4 regions of the Bacillus sp. JK62 genome follow, and region 2 is predicted to be linked to each of the others. Evidence: riboswitches for the same ligand, from Rfam matches in the RefSeq annotation. Region 2 holds a riboswitch; each other region holds the start of a gene.

Region 1 (4,400 bases), on a different contig from region 2:
TAAAATGGCGGTGCATATTTTTCCCACCCGAGGAGATACTTAACGTTGTACAGCAGCTCCTAGTGGGAGGGAAAAACGTGTCAAGAAATAAAGTCGAAATTTGCGGGGTGGATACCTCCAAATTACCGGTGCTCAAGAATGAAGAGATGAGAAAGCTGTTTAGGCAATTGCAGGATGAGGGCGATGATTCAGCGAGGGAAAAGCTTGTAAACGGCAATCTGCGCCTTGTCTTAAGCGTCATTCAGAGGTTTAACAACAGAGGAGAGTATGTTGATGACTTATTTCAGGTCGGCTGCATCGGACTAATGAAATCCATTGATAATTTTGACCTAAGCCATAATGTTAAGTTTTCAACATACGCTGTACCGATGATCATCGGAGAAATCCGCAGATATTTGCGGGATAACAATCCGATCCGCGTCTCGAGGTCGCTTCGCGATATCGCATATAAAGCGCTTCAAGTAAGAGAGCGGTTAATCAGTGAGACAAGCAGGGAGCCGACAGCAGAGGAAATCGCCAAAGTTCTTGAAGTGCCCCATGAAGAAATTGTGTTTGCCCTTGACGCCATTCAGGATCCGGTTTCACTGTTTGAGCCGATTTATAATGACGGCGGCGATCCGATCTACGTGATGGACCAGATCAGCGATGAGCGCAACAAGGATACACAATGGATTGAGGAGCTGGCTCTGAAAGAAGGCATGAGAAGACTGAACGAACGGGAAAAAATGATTTTGCGAAAGCGCTTTTTCCAAGGGAAAACCCAAATGGAGGTCGCTGAAGAAATCGGGATATCCCAAGCTCAGGTCTCAAGGCTTGAAAAGGCAGCCATTAAACAAATGAATAAGAATATCCATCAATAACGGAAAAAGCCTTTAAACCTTGTTTAAAGGCTTTTTTCATGCGATGGTTTACGTTTGCAAAAAAGTGATGTATTCTAATGTGTAAAAGTTTTTAGAAAATTTAAATAAAGTAAACGGGGGAAACTGCAATGATTTTACAGCTGGACAGTGTGTCATTAAAAAGAAACGGGAAATGGATTTTGAAAGATATTAACTGGCGCGTCGAGAAAAACGAAAATTGGGTGCTGTACGGATTAAACGGAGCCGGAAAAACGGCTTTGCTGAATATGTTATGCTCTTATTACTTCCCCACTTCAGGAGAGATGCAGGTGCTCGGCCATCAGTTCGGCAAAACAGAGCTCGGTGACAGGCTCAGAAGGAAAATCGGCCTTGTTTCGGCAGGTCTTCAGCACAAATTATATGCCGCGGACTCCGCTTTTGAAATCGCCCTCAGCGGCGCGTACGCCTCAATCGGGCTGTACGAAACTCCGAGTGAGCAGGTAAGGGAAAAAGCGATCGGTCTTCTGAAGGATTTGGGCGCCATCAGTTACGCCGACAGACGGTATGAAACATTATCACAAGGGGAAAGACAAAGAGCGCTGATTGCGCGGGCGCTTATGGCTGATCCCAAACTGCTGATTTTGGACGAACCCGTGACGGGTCTTGATTTTATGGCAAGGGAGCAGCTGCTGGACACGATTACGTCGATCGCCGAAAAAGAAAATGCGCCGTCCATCCTTTATGTCACCCATCACGCTGAAGAAATTCTGCCGGTATTTGATCAGGCGCTGCTTTTAAAACAAGGCGAGGTGTTCGCCTCCGGGAAAATCAGGGACATGCTTTCTGACGAGCGGCTTACAGCGTTTTTCGATACGCCTGTCAATGTCTTATGGAACAATGGCCGCCCGTTTTTAACACGTGCAAAAGCGGTATCATCCGTCAAATAACATCAATTCACCCTGGGGGTGCTGCTGACATGCAGCTGAGAGAGACGTTGTCTCAACCCTTAACGGACCTGATCCGGATCATGCCGGCGGAGGGAAGCGGTGAAAAAAGCGGAGGAAGATCCGTTTTTTACCCGTTTCATTTTAATGAAACGGGTTTTTTGATACAGCCAAAGGGGAGATTTCCAATGCATCAGATTGATATGCTGTTACACCAGGCGGATAAACGGCGGGGCGATTTAATACAAATAGCTGAAAGGTTGATCGCCTTTCCGACACCGGCTCCGCCTGCAAGAAATACAACAGAAGCCCAAAAGTGGGTGGCCGGCTTTTTAAAAGAAACGGGCTGCTCGGTCGATATGTGGGATGTGTATCCGGAAGATCCGAATGTAGTCGGTGTTTTAAAAGGGACAGATTCAAGCAGGCATCAAAGCCTGATTTTAAACGGACACATTGATGTGGCAGAAGCCGGGGGCGAAGACTGGAACTCTGACCCGTTTCAGCCGCTCGTAAAAGACGGCATGCTGATCGGAAGGGGCGCCGCTGATATGAAAGGGGGTTTGGCGTGTGTTCTTTTCTCTCTGAAGCTGATCCATGATGCCGGCATTAAGCTTCCGGGCGACCTCATTGTACAGTCTGTAATCGGAGAAGAAGTCGGCGAGGCGGGGACGCTGGAATGCTGCAAACGCGGCTATCACGCGGATTTTGCGGTTGTCGCGGATACGAGCAGCCTGCATATTCAAGGGCAGGGCGGTGTCATCACCGGCTGGATAGAATTGAAAAGCAAACAAACATTTCATGACGGCATGAGGCGCAATATGATTCATGCGGGCGGAGGCACATTCGGAGCGAGCGCCATCGAAAAAATGGCGAAAATCATCACTGCCTTGGGAGAGCTGGAGCGCCACTGGGCGGTAACGAAAAGCTATCCCGGCATTGCGCCCGGCACCAATACGATCAACCCCGCCGTCATTGAAGGCGGAAGACACGCAGCGTTTGTCGCCGATGAATGCCGGTTATGGATCACCGTCCACTTTTATCCGAACGAAACGCACGAACAAGCAGCCGCAGAAATCGAAGACTATATTAATCGTGTCGCTGACAGTGATCTGTGGCTCAAAGAAAACAGGCCGGTGTTCAAATGGGGCGGATCTTCGATGATTGAAGACAGAGGAGAGGTGTTCCCGGCGCTGGAAATCGATCCGGATCATCCGGCAGTTTCTGTCTTGGCTGCATCACACTCTGCCGTCAAAAAACAGGAGCCCGTCATTGATGTTTCCCAAACCGTAACAGACGGAGGATGGCTTTATCAGGCCGGGATTCCGAGCGTCATATACGGCCCCGGCGATTTAAAAAACGCCCACTCCGTAAACGAGGAAGTGTCCGTTGATGAGCTTATGGACTATACGAAAATCATGCTGAGATTTATTCTCGGCTGGTGCAGCCGCAAAAAAGATTGCCCGATGTGACAAGGTTCAGCCCGGCCGTTCATATAATAGGAAAAAGAACGGGCAAAGGGCGTGATACGGATGATCAGCATATCTGAATTTCAAATAAAAGATGTGGTAAACGTATCGAACGGAAAAAAACTCGGAAGCATCGGGGATATTGATATTAACGTGACAACGGGAAAAATTCAGGCGATTATTTTAGGCGGCAGCGGAAAAGTTCTCGGTTTTTTCGGAAAAGAAGAGGAAATGATCATTCCTTGGCGAAATATAGTTAAAATTGGGGAAGATGTCATCTTAGTGCGTGTAAATGAACCAAAGGGGGGAGCGTAATCCTCCCTTTACTTGTAAAAAGCCGGAAATCTCAATGTTTCCGGCACATTTATTTATCTCATTTTTCAATCAGCCGCTAAACGTATGCTTAAAATTGTGTTAAAATGAGTGGGAAATTACGCTTTTTTAATGTTTGTCGAAAGGTTGGATCTCCATGAATACATATCACCCGTTTAGTCTTACCACCCCCTCGGCACTCATGATAGAAGACTGGAACTGTGTGAATCAGCTTAACACAAAGGTCATCGCCGGATTCACAACGAAAAACGGCGGTGTCAGCAATCCTCCGTATGAGTCATTAAATACCGGATTGCACGTCCGGGACGAAGCTCATGATGTTGTGACAAACCGTGAAGTCATAGCGTCCTTATGCGGTACTGATCTGGATTCCTGGGTGTTCGCCGACCAGACACATGAAAACCGCGTCCGGCGCGTGACAGCCGGGGATAAAGGAAAAGGAGCGAGAGACTATTCTTCCGCATTCCGCGGGACGGACGGGCTCTACACGAAAGATGCGAATCTTTTTTTGGCCCTTTGTTTTGCGGACTGTGTGCCCTTGTATTTTTATGACCCGGTGAAATCCATTATCGGCGCTGCCCATGCCGGATGGAAGGGGACGGTCAAACAAATCGGACGCATCATGACGGAACGCTGGGTAAACGAAGAAGGCTCCCGTTTAACAGATATTCAGGCTGTCATCGGTCCGTCCATCAGCGCGGGAAGCTATACAGTCGACGACCGCGTCATCAATGAAGTGCGGGCGCTGCCCTTTACGGCTGAATCCGCCATATGCGAAACGGAAAAAGGCCAGTATCAGCTTGATTTAAAAGAGGTCA
Region 2 (4,400 bases):
TTTTGGGCATCTCAGGGCGGAGGGGGAGGCAACTTCGGCATTGTCACATCCATGATGTTTAAAGCCGTGCCGATCTCGTGCGTGTCTGTTTTTTCTGTCACTTGGGGCTGGGATGATTTCGAGGAAGTATTTAACACGTGGCAGCGTTGGGCTCCATTTACAGACAACCGGCTTACCTCATCAATTCAGTTTTGGCCTAAGGAAGTCAACCGCATAGAAGCGCTCGGTCAATTTACCGGGACAAAAGAGGAGCTGAAAGAACTGCTGGCTCCGTTAATGAAAGCGGGAAAACCGACAAGCGGCATGGTCAAGACAGTGCCATTTATTAAAGCGGCAGCCTTTTTTAACAGCCCGGGAGGCAATCAGCCGCAAAAGATGAAGCGGTCAGGATCCTTTATTGAAAAACCATTATCAACACGCGCAATATCCACTTTAAAGCGCTATTTAGAGCACGCTCCGAACGAAAACGCCAGTGTCTGGCAGCAATCTCTCGGCGGGGCGGCCGGACGGATCGCTCCGGACCAAACGGCATTCTACTATCGCAACGCAATCATTGCCCAAGAATATATTACAACTTGGACATCTGCTGAAGAAGAAAGACAAAATGTCCGCTGGATCGAAGGACTGAGAACGTCCCTATCAAGAGAAACGATGGGAGATTATGTGAATTGGCCTGATAGAGAAATCAGAAACTGGCTGCAAACGTATTACGGAGAAAATGTTCACCGCCTCCGTCAAATCAAAACGAAATATGATCCGGAAAATATATTCCGCTTCGAGCAGAGCATTCCGCCGCTTCGCCGTTCACCGTTTTTCTAAAAAAGATGAAGATGGACACACTCCATCTTCATCTTTTCTTTTATTGATATAAGCGGCTTCCCTTCTCTGCAAACTCTTTTGCTTTTTCTTTCAGCCCTTCATTGACGGCCTCGTCTTCAGTAAGTCCGTTTTCCTTCGCATAATCACGAATATCCTGAGAAATTCTCATGCTGCAGAACTTCGGGCCGCACATCGAACAGAAGTGAGCCGTTTTTGCGCCTTCAGCCGGCAGTGTTTCATCATGATATTCCATTGCTCTTTCAGGATCAAGTGACAAATGAAATTGATCACGCCAACGGAATTCAAACCGCGCCTTAGACAGAGCATCGTCACGGATCTGTGCACCCGGATGCCCTTTAGCAAGGTCTGCGGCATGTGCCGCGATTTTGTACGTAATGACGCCTTCTCTTACATCATCACGATTCGGCAGCCCCAAATGCTCCTTCGGCGTGACATAGCAAAGCATCGCCGTCCCGTACCAGCCGATCATCGCCGCGCCGATCGCTGAAGTAATGTGGTCATAGCCCGGAGCGATATCCGTCGTTAATGGGCCGAGCGTGTAAAAAGGCGCCTCTTTACAAATTTCCAGCTGCTTGTCCATGTTTTCCTTAATTTTATGCATCGGCACATGACCCGGTCCTTCGATCATCACTTGCACATCGTGCTTCCACGCAATCTCCGTCAATTCTCCGAGAGTCTCCAATTCCGCAAACTGCGCTTCATCATTGGCATCCGCGATCGAACCGGGACGAAGCCCGTCACCAAGTGAAAAAGCGATATCATAGGTCTTCATGATTTCACAAATTTCTTCAAAATGCGTGTACAGAAAGCTTTCCTGATGATGAGCCAGGCACCATTGCGCCATAATCGCCCCGCCGCGGGATACGATTCCCGTCGTGCGTTTGGCCGTTAACGGGACGTAACGAAGCAATACGCCGGCATGGATGGTGAAATAATCCACGCCCTGCTCCGCCTGCTCAATCAATGTGTCACGATAAATGTCCCACGTTAAATCCTCGGCAATGCCATTAACTTTTTCAAGCGCCTGATAAATCGGCACCGTCCCCACAGGCACGGGGCAGTTGCGGATAATCCATTCACGCGTCGTATGAATGTCTTTTCCCGTGGATAAATCCATCATCGTATCGGCGCCCCAGCGAATCGCCCACGTCATTTTTTCGACTTCTTCTTCGATAGAAGATGTAACAGCCGAGTTGCCGATATTGGCATTAATTTTCACATGAAAATTCCGGCCGATAATCATCGGCTCGCTTTCCGGGTGGTTGACGTTAGAAGGAATAATCGCCCGGCCGCTGGCTACCTCGTCTCTGACAAATTCGGGAGACACATGCTCGCGAATTGCGATAAACTCCATTTCCGGCGTAATGATGCCTTTTCTCGCATAATGCAATTGTGTTACATTTTTCCCCGGCTTGGCCCGAAGCGGTTTCCGCTGCAGGCCGGGGTATTCGGCGGCACGGCCCTCTTTTTTATAGCCGTTGTCTTCAGGTCTCACGGTCCGGCCGTTATATTCTTCTACATCTCCACGCCCGGTAATCCACTTTGTGCGGAGCGCCCCCAGACCTTCATGAATATCAATCTGTACATCCGGGTCTGTATACGGTCCGCTCGTATCATAAACACGGACCGGCGCATTCTCCTCTTCCCCGAACGCCCCCGTTGTCGGACTAAGGCTGATTTCCCGCATCGGCACTCGTATGTCGGGCGAAGAACCTTCTGCATAAACCTTTTTACTGCCGGAAAAGCTCGACATAATGGAAATGTTCGCTTGCTGTACTGATTGATTTTGCATACAAATCTCTCCTTTATCATTTGAATAACAGAACCAAGCTCAGCACCAGCACAAAAAAACCGGGTTCAAAGAAGAACCCGGTTTTGCAGTCAGAAAGAAACTATTATTGTTTTCATCAACAATAATAAAACCTTTACTTCCCCACGCTGGTACGAACCAGATCAGGTCCAAAGGGTTAAGAAGCCGCCGCTTCTCTCTCAGCCCGCTCAGACGGGCACCCCCAGTAACTATTGATTTCGGACTCATCTTAACATAAAACCAATCGAAAAAAAAGTGAAATATAGAAAATATTCAGCTAATTCAACCCAAATATTTGACAGGCAGCGGGATTTCAGATATCCCATGTTCACCCCTCATCACCTGATATGCCTTTGCGTACGGTCTTGAACTCACTCTCTGAAACAGCTGATCATTTATGAAATGGAGAGCCGCTCCATCGTCCGCCGCATAGCCATTGCACAAGAATTCGTTAGCTATCAGCTGGTGGTATGCCGGTCTCCGATCCTTTTCCCCGTCATAATGAGGACAAAAGCTCCCTTGCAAAAAACCTAAACTTTTCATACTGGTCAGCGGCCCGGCTGAATCTGTCACTCCTTCTTCAAACCAGCAGATTGCACCTGCGCTTAATCCGGCTAACACCACACCGCTCTTCCATGCTTCTCTCAGAATACGATCCAATCCCCACTCCTTCCACAACACAAGCATATTCCGCGTATTTCCCCCGCCGACATAAATCACGTCCTTTTCCATTAGAAACGAAGCTAAATCTGTTGACGGCGGCTTAAACAGCGATAAATGAGACGGCACACAATCAAGTGTTTGAAATGCACGATAAAACCGCTGAATATAGTTTTGGGAATCCCCGCTCGCCGTCGGCAAAAAACAAATACGAGGCGACTTTCGCTCTGATTGCTTGATGACATATTGATCGAGGGATAAATTTTCCGGCTCCATCGAGAATCCTCCGCCGCCCATCGCAATAATCTGTTTCATCATCCCGCTTCCCCCGGAAAATTTGTTATTCATTATAGCAGTTGTATACATGCAGAGATAAGTATTTTCTTAACAGACCAGCGTAAAAAAGTATACTGCCGCAATAACAGAAACCACAAATCCCGGCCTTAGAACAGCGTTGCATGATCAATTAGATGCAGCTGTTCATCTGCATGGAGAACTGTCAGAACTCCTGTTGGGAAAAGGTTGGCTCCTGGATAAACAATTTCAGATCGATTCGCTTTTATCTTGCAGAGAACTGTAACAAAGTCATACAAAAAAGACGATGTCTTGAGATCCCGTCTCTTTGTTTTATTTCTCCACTCTTCTTAAAGCCTCATTTACCGTTTCTTTTATAATCGCGTCTTCACCGCTTAATCGCTCTAAATTGAGATCGCCGTTTCTCAGCCTTTCAGAAATATTGTTTATATCCTCCTCTACCGTAATTTGCAGCTCACCGGCCAAAAACATTCTATGTAATTCATCAGCAACCATACTTTCTTTATCCGTTTCAATCCGCTCCTTTGCTTTCTTAGTCTGTCCGAAGGCGGACAAATAATAGAAAAAAAGCATGAATTAAATGAATCTTTTTTCCTCCTTCTTACGTATATCTGTTGAGAAAAAGAAAAAGGGGAAAATTTAACATGTCATTTTAAAAAACTTGCGGCAAGTGCAGGAATCGGTGCCGCAAAAGTAGATACAATTTTAGAGAAAGACGCATATTATCCAGGAGAAGAAGTAAGAGGAACTTGTACATGTCAACGGCGGGAAAATC
Region 3 (4,400 bases), 270 kb from region 2:
TAAAATATCTGATTCCGAGACGGCCACCGCCTCTTTCTGAATCTCAAAACTCGGATATTTTCCCGTTCCTAACAGCAATCTTGACCGAAACTGTTTTCCGCCTATTGTTAACATCCTCATCCGCCCCCTACAAAATGGACAATTTCTATGACATCGCGGTCACACAAACTTGTATTTTCATAATTCTTTTTTTCAATGATTTCTTTATTTCTCTCCACAACTACGATTCTTTGATCAAGCTGGTACGATTCAAGCAAATCCTGAACCGTCCCCTCTTTTCGATTCCAATCAATTTGTTTTCCGTTCAGCTGAAGGATCATATATGAACAGCCTCCTTGCGATCGATTCGAAACGCTTCTTCCCATTCCCGTTTGACTTGTTGCCCCAAGATCATATCCCGCACCATTACAGCCGTTGCCGGCGCCAACAGGATGCCGTTCCGAAAATGGCCGGCGGCGAAGATGATGCCGCTGTCTTCAGGATGCCGCCCGATAAACGGCTTGCCGTCTTTTGTTCCCGGCCTGAGCCCCGCCCAAAACCGGTCTATTTTCATATGTTCGATGGCGGGAAGCATGGTTTTCGCTTTTGCAATGACGGCCTCAATTCCTCCGATGTCAGGCGTATCGCTCCAGTCACCCTGTTTCATCGTGGCGCCGATGACAAGCCGGCCGCTTTTTCTCGGGACGACATAACAATGATCATGGTAAAGGGTTTTGGTCAGCGGGGTATCGTCATTCCACACGGAAAGGCATTCTCCTTTCACAGGAAAAAAAGGCTGTCCCAAGCCGAGCTGGCTGAAAAACCGGCCGCTCCATACACCGCTTGCAACTGCGACTTTGTCAGCATAAACATCCCCGCCGGACGTTGTGATGCAGTATTCTCCGTTCACCCGTTTTACGGAAGTAACTTGTGTATGCTCATATATGTCAGCGCCATAGCGCCGCGCCCCTTTTGCATACGCTTTGCAAACATAGTACGGTTCGACATGGACATCGTCTTTTATAAAACTGGCGCCGAGAATGTCTTTTGAAGCGTAAGGCTCTTTTTCAAGGGCATCTTCCGCTGAAAGCCAAGTGACGGAAGGCAGATCATCCATCTTCCGTAAACGGGCGATATCTTCTTCGGTATACGCCAGTTTAAGCATTCCGCCGTTATGGCGCCTGATGTCAATGCCGCAAACTTCCTCAAGCTCTTGCCCAGCCGCTTCATACAGCCTTTGACTGTGCATGGCAAAATCAAAAAACGCATCCCGGTTTTCACATTCTGCATGAGCGCCCAGCATTCCCGCGGCAGCGCTTGTCGTTTTTCGGCCGACTTCTCCGCCTTCAAACAAGACAACGTTCTGCTGCGTCTTCGCCAGCTCATAAGAAATGGCGCACCCGATAATTCCGCCGCCGATCACCGCCGTATCATAGTGCTTCTTCATAATCGGCCTCCCTTACCGCGCGTGCATACCGTTTTGCCGCCTCCTCGGGATTTTCAGCTGAGAAAATGCCTGACATGACGGCAATTCCGTCCGGCTTCGCCTGCTTTGTGTGTCCGATCGTCTGCAGTGTCATTCCGCCGATTGCGATAACGGGGATGGAAAGCGTGCGTTTGATCTCTGAAAGCAGGCTGATGCCTCTTGCTTCAAGTCCTTGTTTACATTCGGTTTCAAATATATGGCCGAACACCACATAATCCGCATCTTCCTTTTCAGCTTGGATGGCTTCTTCCAGCGAATGAACCGAACGTCCGATATGAAGATGGGGAAATCTGCTTCGCACCTGCTTTACGGAAAAGCTGCGGGACGGAAGCTGAACACGGTGTATGTTGGCAAAAAGCGCGATATCCGCCCTGTCATTGATGATCAATTTGTCCTTATCCGCACCGCCCTTTTTCAAAAGGGACAAAAGCTGCATGATCTCTCCCGCTGTTTTATCCCGCTCACGGATATGGATAAAGCTCACTTCGCGCTGAATCGATAGAATATCCTCGGCCAGCTCGGCAACGGGTTTGCGATTATCAGTTACCGCGTGCAGCTCCAAAGGATTCCACCTCTTTTCCGTCCTTCTCGGACCAGCCTTCTTTTTGATAAGCCATTCCCCAAAATTGATATTCATAATAGCTTGAAATCACAAAATTCTCTTTCATTTTCGCGCGGATTTCCTCTGTGCTGTTTTCAGCAATCTCGTCAAAACGGCTGATCTGTTCTTCGACCTGCTGTCTGAACCAGTCTCCGCCGTATGTACCGATCCATTTTTCATAAATCGGATGCTCCGGTTTGCACTCTTTTAAGTGTTCGCCGACTTCATAATAAAGCCAATAACAGGGCAGAAGCGCAGCTAATATTTCTCCAAAATTCCCGCTCATCACCGATCTGTACATATGAGACGTATAAGAATAGGCGGTCGGTGCCGGTTTAAATGCCGCACGCTCTTCTTCCGTAATCCCTAAAAGCTCCGTAAACTCGCGGTGCAGCGCCATTTCCGCTTCATATGTCCCTTGAGCGTGGCCCGCCATCCTGCCCGTCGTAAACAAGTCTTCGGCATATGCGGCGCCGAACGCCTGAACTTTTGCAAAATGCGTCAAATAGTAGGAATCTTGCAGCACGTAATAGCTGAAACGGTCTATCGGCAGGCTTCCGTCACCGATTCCCGTTACAAACGGATGAACAAAACTTCCGTCCCACCATTCGGCAGCCGCCTGTCTGCATTCTTCAGAAAATGTCATCATGTCTTCCCCCCTGATAAAATAAAAAAACCACTTTCCCGCATCGGAAAAGTGGTTTGGAATTTAAATGGATAAAAGGAACCCCAAAAAAATACCGCTCCACTTCCCTACGCAGGTCTGAACCTGTTCAAGTTATGAGGGTCTAAAAGTCTCACTTTTATCTCAGCCCTTATGAAGGACACCCCTAGTGGTCATACGATTAATGATTTATTTGTTATGCCTTCTATATTATCACGAATTGGAATTTGGTCAAGCTTCAAGGACTTTTCTCAGTTCCGACACGTAGTTGCGCGAGCCCGTGACGATGAGACGGTCTCCTGTTTTCAGCCGCGTGTCTCCGTGCGGAACGATGCTGTCCACACCTCTGAAAATCCGGACGAAAATCACATCGCCCATCAGCGGAAATTCCCGCAGAATGATGCCGTTATACGCCGGGTTTTCCAGATTGATCTGATATAACGAAGACTCCTCATTCGTCAGGAGGCTCATCACGCCCGGCGCCTCAATTAACGCGCGCAGCAGCGTTTTTGTAGACAGAAGGATAGAAAAAATACTGATGCCCTCTTCTTTCAGTTTTGTTTCATGCTCAACCGAGCCGACGCTTGCGATGATACGCTCAGTCCCTTTCTCTTTCGCTAGTAAGGCGATTTCAGCGTTCACATCTTCATTTCCCGTCGCCACGACAAGAATATCCGTTTTAAAAATACCGTGCGACTCAAGCGTGCCGGGCTCGTAATCAGAAATCGTGTCAACCGAAAAAACGGATTCCGCAAGCGTTTCCCCGGCATTTTCCTGATACACATGGACGACCCGTACTTCATATTCCTCCTCTGGCAATTCCAGCGTAACCGGGAGCGTCATTTGGTTGGCGCCGATAAATGTGATGCGCTTTTTTTCCTGCGGCGCGCTTTGCCGTTTGAATAATTTCTTAAAGCCGATCGGCGTGATGATGCTGGCAATAACCGCAACTAAAGTCAGCGCGCCGGACATATTGGCGCTGATAATGTGGAGCCTTTCTCCGATCGTAGCCGCCGCGATAACAAGCGACAGCGTGGACGTCAGCAAAAAGCCCGAAGCAAACACGGTTCTTTTGTCGTACCATTTCTTTAAATAAAACACCGGGAACATTTTGCTGATAAACAGCGCAAGCAGAAGCAGCGGAATCATCGTTAATGTTTTCGGATCTTGGAAAAGCGTCCAAATGTCCAATTTCACCCCGACCATGACGAAAAAGATCGGAATTAAAAACCCGTAGCCGAAGGAATCCAGCTGTTCCACCATTTCTTTATTCGGAGACAGAAGCGATACCAGAACGCCTGCCAAAAACGCGCCGAGAATATTTTCCGCCCCGAGAGATTCCGATAAAGCGACAAGCACGATAATCAGTGTGAAAATGGCTCTCGTTCCGATCTGCACGGTGCCTTTAGACATCGACTGCACAAATGAACGGTGTTTAAAGATCCGGCCGAAGAAATACAGCACGACCCCCGCGGCAAAGAGAATCAACAGAAGCCACATATTTCCGCTGTCTTCTCCGTAAAGAGAAGAGAAGAAAGCGAGCAGAATCATCGTAGCCAAGTCCGCGATAACGGCGACAAGCAGGATGATCTGACCGATATTGGAGTTCATGATCCGTTCTTCCTTTAAAGTCGGGACCACCACACCGAGTGATATCGTCGAAATAATAA
Region 4 (4,400 bases), on a different contig from region 2:
ACAGGCCATTGCAGCATCAACCGAGTGATCTGGTAAGAAGGAAAGATTATCGTGTTCAATTAAATGATAGTCCACATGAGGATGTTGTCTTTTTGCCTTTGCTATATCTAACATCTTCCTTGATTCATCGACTGCGATCACATTGCAGCCTATTCTGTCAGCCAGCCTATAAGCTACCTTTCCCGGACCGCATCCGAAATCCAGCACCTTTTTAATCTCCGCTTTATCAAAAGTACGAAAAACAAACTCAAAACCTAACGTTTGTTCTAAAACGTCATTATAAGCATCGAATTTACCAGCAACACTGTCTTCTTTCCATGAAGTTTTCATTGAATTTCCTCCTTTTGCTCAATTGAGAAATAATGAGACCACTTATTCCTGACGAAAAATTGATATATAGGAAGTAAACTTTGAAATAGAGAATGACCCATATCCCGTTTATATGCAATATGCTGGTATATACTGAAAAGGAAAAGAATCTGTTTCCAGTAATCAGGTAAATCGAGCATTTCAATATCGTTTTTAGTCATAGAAATTTGATCTTTCCTAAGTAATTCTTCATACTTTAAGACTGTTTCAATGGACGGCCAGTTATTTCCCTCAGGCATTTTCGGAAATTCAAATTCCGGAATATCATGGTGATTTTCAGCTTCTTCAAGCACCGTTTTCGCCCATTCATGATCTGAATCATAAATATGGATTGATCCCGCATTATGAAAATATTCTCCGACTTCTAAACGCAGTTCTCTGGCCATTAATTCCTGCATGAAGGTAAATGAGAAAAGATCACTGATCATCCCGCGAAAAGCATCATTTGCACGCATGACAGAAGACATGTATAATTCGCCTTCCCTCACAAAAAACTGCAAACCGATTGTGCAGGAAACATCTATATTTTCTGAAACGAAGAGTTCCGAAGCATCGAATATTTGAATAAATGCCCTTTTTGAATCAATATCTTCTTGTGTCAAAAGATTTTTTATTCTATTCCATTGATTTAGTTTTGCATTTCCGAATTCAAATATTTTAGGCCCATACGCAGTGCCTGTTAATGTTTTTTTATTCATTGAATATGAAGGCATTTTTTTATTGTAATAACTGATAAAATCTAAGTCGTTACTCCCCGATAAATACCATAACACTTCAGCAAAATTAAACACGATATTGGTTTTTCTTGAGGATAAATAAGTGACACGTTCTATTGGATTTTCCAGAGTCAGATGGTAGTTCAATTGTTCTCTGCTTTTTTGTCCGCGCGGTGAATTGAAAAATTCAGGGTTGTGATAGATGTCATACAGCGTTTCCGTATATGCTTCATGAAAAGTTCTCTTTCTCATTGAGATTCCGCCTTATATGCTGCAAAGATATTTTTAATGTTCTCTAATAAATCATCTGTATCTTTATAGCTGATGTACTCAACATCCGCCACTGCATTTAACCCTTGAATTAAGAAAGCATAATCCTTGTCCTTTTCTAGAAATAGCACGATCTTTTTTTTCAAGGCAGAAGCCCATCCAATTTCTATATGTGTTCCGGGAGAAGCGGGTGATCCGGGGAATGCTGCAAAAAGGTCGCAAGTGCTTATTTCATCAAAATCAATTTTAGTGCATTGAAGGGGTGTCATGAAATCTTTCCCCCACCCTTCCCGCTTGTGAGCATTATGAACCAGCCATCCTTCATTCTCAAAAAAGGAAATTAATGATTCCAGCTTTCCCCTCTCATACGTACTCATCAATCCAGTTTTCTCATCTACTAAACTTTTAAAAGGCCCTGCCAGAAAAACTTTTTTCGTCGCCACTTCATATCACCCTTTCAAAATAAATAAAGCCACTTTCCTCTATGGAAAGTGGCTTAAATATAGATAAGATAAAGAATCTCTCTAATTTTTCACTTCCCTACGCTGGTATTAACCAAATCAGGTTCAAAGGGTCAGGACGTATTGTCTCTTCTCAGCTATTAAAGCTCCCCTAGTGACTTTTTATAAATATTTACTTTAATTCTATGCTATTCCATATAAATAGTCAAACAATGACCGGCAAAAAGCGCTGCGGATATCTCTGGGATTTCCCTTCCTTGCAGCTTACCCACTAGTTTTAAAACCTTCCGGCCTCTTTTTTCCTGCCAACGAATAAGGTCACGGCCACACTCGCTGAACTGACCAAAGTCCCCAGAACGGCAGCAAGAATTGTCAAAAAGCCATGGGGAATCAGAAATCCAATCGGAATGAGGCCCGCAAACGTGAGAACGATAAAACATTGATAGACTCCGGATATGATTCTCACAACCAAGCTGCTAAAAAAGGACATGACGAATGGCGGAATGAACAAACATAAAATGATTCCGAGTGAGATCAATAAAATCATAGGCTCGTCAAAAGAAATGACACGATCACCGGGAGACTCTTCAGCCGCCGCGAATACAGCAAATATAGACATCATCAGCGTAAGAAAAACAAGAAAAAACCTTTTCAGCAACGTTATGACTCCTTTTTATAAAAACGGGTATCCTTTTTCAATCACAATAACCATTTTATGTTATCAAATGAAATAATATGAAGTCAATTGATGAATGAATAATGTAATAAACGGCTTGCTGCTGTGTCGGTCTTATATAAGGCGGAAAACCAATCCGTACAGAATCAATATTGGTTTTCTCGATGTGTTTCATCAGTTTGACGGCATCACTGGTTCTTACGGCTGAAACCCCGAACTTCAGTTCAACATCTTCAAATTTTCGCTGATTAACATACTCAATGATCTGAAGGCGCTCATCCATGCTGAGTGAATGCTGTTCACCAGTCGTGCCGCATATGAGTAACGAATGGATACCGCTGTTTTTCAAATGTTCGACATTAGGATCAAATCCTGCTGAATATAAACGTTCATCTTCATGAAAAGGCGTAGGGATAGCAATAAAATTTGCATGAGAGTGACCTCCAAGTACTATTCTTGAATATCTGCAGAGTATCATATAACACTGTCTGACATTTAAAAAAGTACAGTTTCAGATAACCCAACATGTCAGATGTAAAGGCTGACACACAAAAAAGGCAGGCAAAGAGAGCCTGCTTCATTGCTTCATCCTATAGCGATTCATTCTCTGGATTGCTTGACAAATAAGAGTAATAAGGCAAACTAAATATAAAAATTGTACTAATGAGGCGGGGTTTTATGATTTTAGATTTAAAAGGTGAAACGCACATGGATCATCTTGTGGGAATGCTGTATTCTGCCGTTAATGAAAATTACTGCCGCTTAATATCCATTGTGTCAGACATGTCACAGCAAGAGATCGATTATAAAGGACCAAATCAAACATACAATAGTACAGCTCAGCTAATAAGACACTTAGCATATGTTGATCTCAACTGGATATTTAGAATAAAGGGTGAACCGATACCAAAGCAGCTTGAAGAGAAGTATGGACCAATGTTAGATCAGAACAATAAGATCCCTTTCATTTCCGGTGTTTCATTAAAACAAATTCTCACTGATTATGAAGAAGTATTCAGCATGTTTAAGTCTGTTTGTTATCAGCTAACTGACGATCAGCTGAATCACACAGTAGATTATGAAGCAGATAAACAAGCAACCATTCAATGGGGAATATGGCATATGGCAGACCATAATAGATATCATCAAGCTCATATTAATCAGCTTCGCAAATGGTTTGAAGAGAAACAGAAACCTGGCTGTTAAAGCCGCTTTTAGGAGGAGCAAGGATAAATTTATTACAAATTCATTTTCACTGACTGCCAATCAATTAAAATGGTCAGACAAAAAACCACATTTGCTGTTGAGTAGTTGTGGAATAAAGCATCGCATCAACTGCACTATGACAAGCTGAAACGTTAATATTTTGTGTTTCAGCCATTCGATCGCTATATTTGATCATGCTGTCCCAATACGATTTTTTTTATAGTCTTTGCCGCAGCAAAGTCCTCTGGAATCCTATACTAATCTTCCGCAGCCGCTGCATCGGCCTTTGTCACATGAACTGTACCAAACGGATGGTTGGGAGGAGCGTAAATTGAATATAGTTTTAACGGCGTATTACCCGTATTAATCACATTGTGCCACGTGCCGGCAGGGACAACAATGGCATAATCATCATAGACATTTCTTCGGAAACTTAAATGATCTTTACTCTTGCCCATTTTAACTAGCCCTCGGCCTTGCTCAATCCGTAAGAATTGATCTACGTTAGGATGGATCTCCAAACCGATATCTTCTCCAATACCAAGACTCATCAAAGTAATTTGAAAATGCTTTCCTGTCCATAGGGCCGTACGGAACGTATTGTTTTGTTTTGCGGCTTTATTGATATTCACGACAAATGGTTTTGGTCCATAATCTTTCAAGAGAAGGTTTCTATCTTCGTATGAAGGATCATAGTTATTT

What was found. Region 2 has a riboswitch for thiamine pyrophosphate ahead of thiC (phosphomethylpyrimidine synthase ThiC). Riboswitches for the same ligand answer to the same signal wherever they lie in the genome.
Region 1: it holds a riboswitch for thiamine pyrophosphate, as region 2 does, so the genes downstream of both, ACWJJ4_RS16420 (acetylornithine deacetylase) here and thiC (phosphomethylpyrimidine synthase ThiC) in region 2, are expected to answer to the same signal.
Region 3: it holds a riboswitch for thiamine pyrophosphate, as region 2 does, so the genes downstream of both, tenA (thiaminase II) here and thiC (phosphomethylpyrimidine synthase ThiC) in region 2, are expected to answer to the same signal.
Region 4: it holds a riboswitch for thiamine pyrophosphate, as region 2 does, so the genes downstream of both, ACWJJ4_RS13335 (TIR domain-containing protein) here and thiC (phosphomethylpyrimidine synthase ThiC) in region 2, are expected to answer to the same signal.

The regions. Positions count from the first base shown of each region.
Region 1 covers NZ_JBSJQA010000006.1:631,726-636,125, reverse strand. Annotated here, with positions in the region: gene sigG (RNA polymerase sporulation sigma factor SigG) at 78-860, shown strand; gene ACWJJ4_RS16425 (ABC transporter ATP-binding protein) at 989-1,786, shown strand; TPP riboswitch at 1,791-1,898, shown strand; gene ACWJJ4_RS16420 (acetylornithine deacetylase) at 1,972-3,252, shown strand; gene ACWJJ4_RS16415 (YlmC/YmxH family sporulation protein) at 3,313-3,564, shown strand; gene pgeF (peptidoglycan editing factor PgeF) at 3,719-4,400, shown strand, end outside.
Region 2 covers NZ_JBSJQA010000003.1:8,579-12,978, reverse strand. Annotated here, with positions in the region: gene ACWJJ4_RS09610 (FAD-binding oxidoreductase) at 1-819, shown strand, start outside; gene thiC (phosphomethylpyrimidine synthase ThiC) at 860-2,632, opposite strand; TPP riboswitch at 2,754-2,864, opposite strand; gene ACWJJ4_RS09600 (Type 1 glutamine amidotransferase-like domain-containing protein) at 2,933-3,625, opposite strand; partial or broken gene ACWJJ4_RS09595 (spore coat protein) at 3,714-3,890, shown strand; gene ACWJJ4_RS09590 (hypothetical protein) at 3,938-4,141, opposite strand; partial or broken gene ACWJJ4_RS09585 (sporulation protein) at 4,304-4,400, shown strand, end outside.
Region 3 covers NZ_JBSJQA010000003.1:273,738-278,137, reverse strand. Annotated here, with positions in the region: gene thiG (thiazole synthase) at 1-120, opposite strand, end outside; gene thiS (sulfur carrier protein ThiS) at 117-320, opposite strand; gene thiO (glycine oxidase ThiO) at 317-1,426, opposite strand; gene tenI (thiazole tautomerase TenI) at 1,410-2,027, opposite strand; gene tenA (thiaminase II) at 2,005-2,712, opposite strand; TPP riboswitch at 2,800-2,908, opposite strand; gene ACWJJ4_RS10970 (monovalent cation:proton antiporter family protein) at 2,962-4,400, opposite strand, start outside.
Region 4 covers NZ_JBSJQA010000005.1:163,162-167,561, reverse strand. Annotated here, with positions in the region: gene ACWJJ4_RS13345 (class I SAM-dependent methyltransferase) at 1-330, opposite strand, end outside; gene ACWJJ4_RS13340 (thymidylate synthase) at 327-1,337, opposite strand; gene ACWJJ4_RS13335 (TIR domain-containing protein) at 1,334-1,798, opposite strand; TPP riboswitch at 1,876-1,979, opposite strand; gene ACWJJ4_RS13330 (hypothetical protein) at 2,094-2,474, opposite strand; gene ACWJJ4_RS13325 (dihydrodipicolinate synthase family protein) at 2,530-2,970, opposite strand; gene ACWJJ4_RS13320 (DinB family protein) at 3,171-3,698, shown strand; gene ACWJJ4_RS13315 (cupin domain-containing protein) at 3,956-4,400, opposite strand, start outside.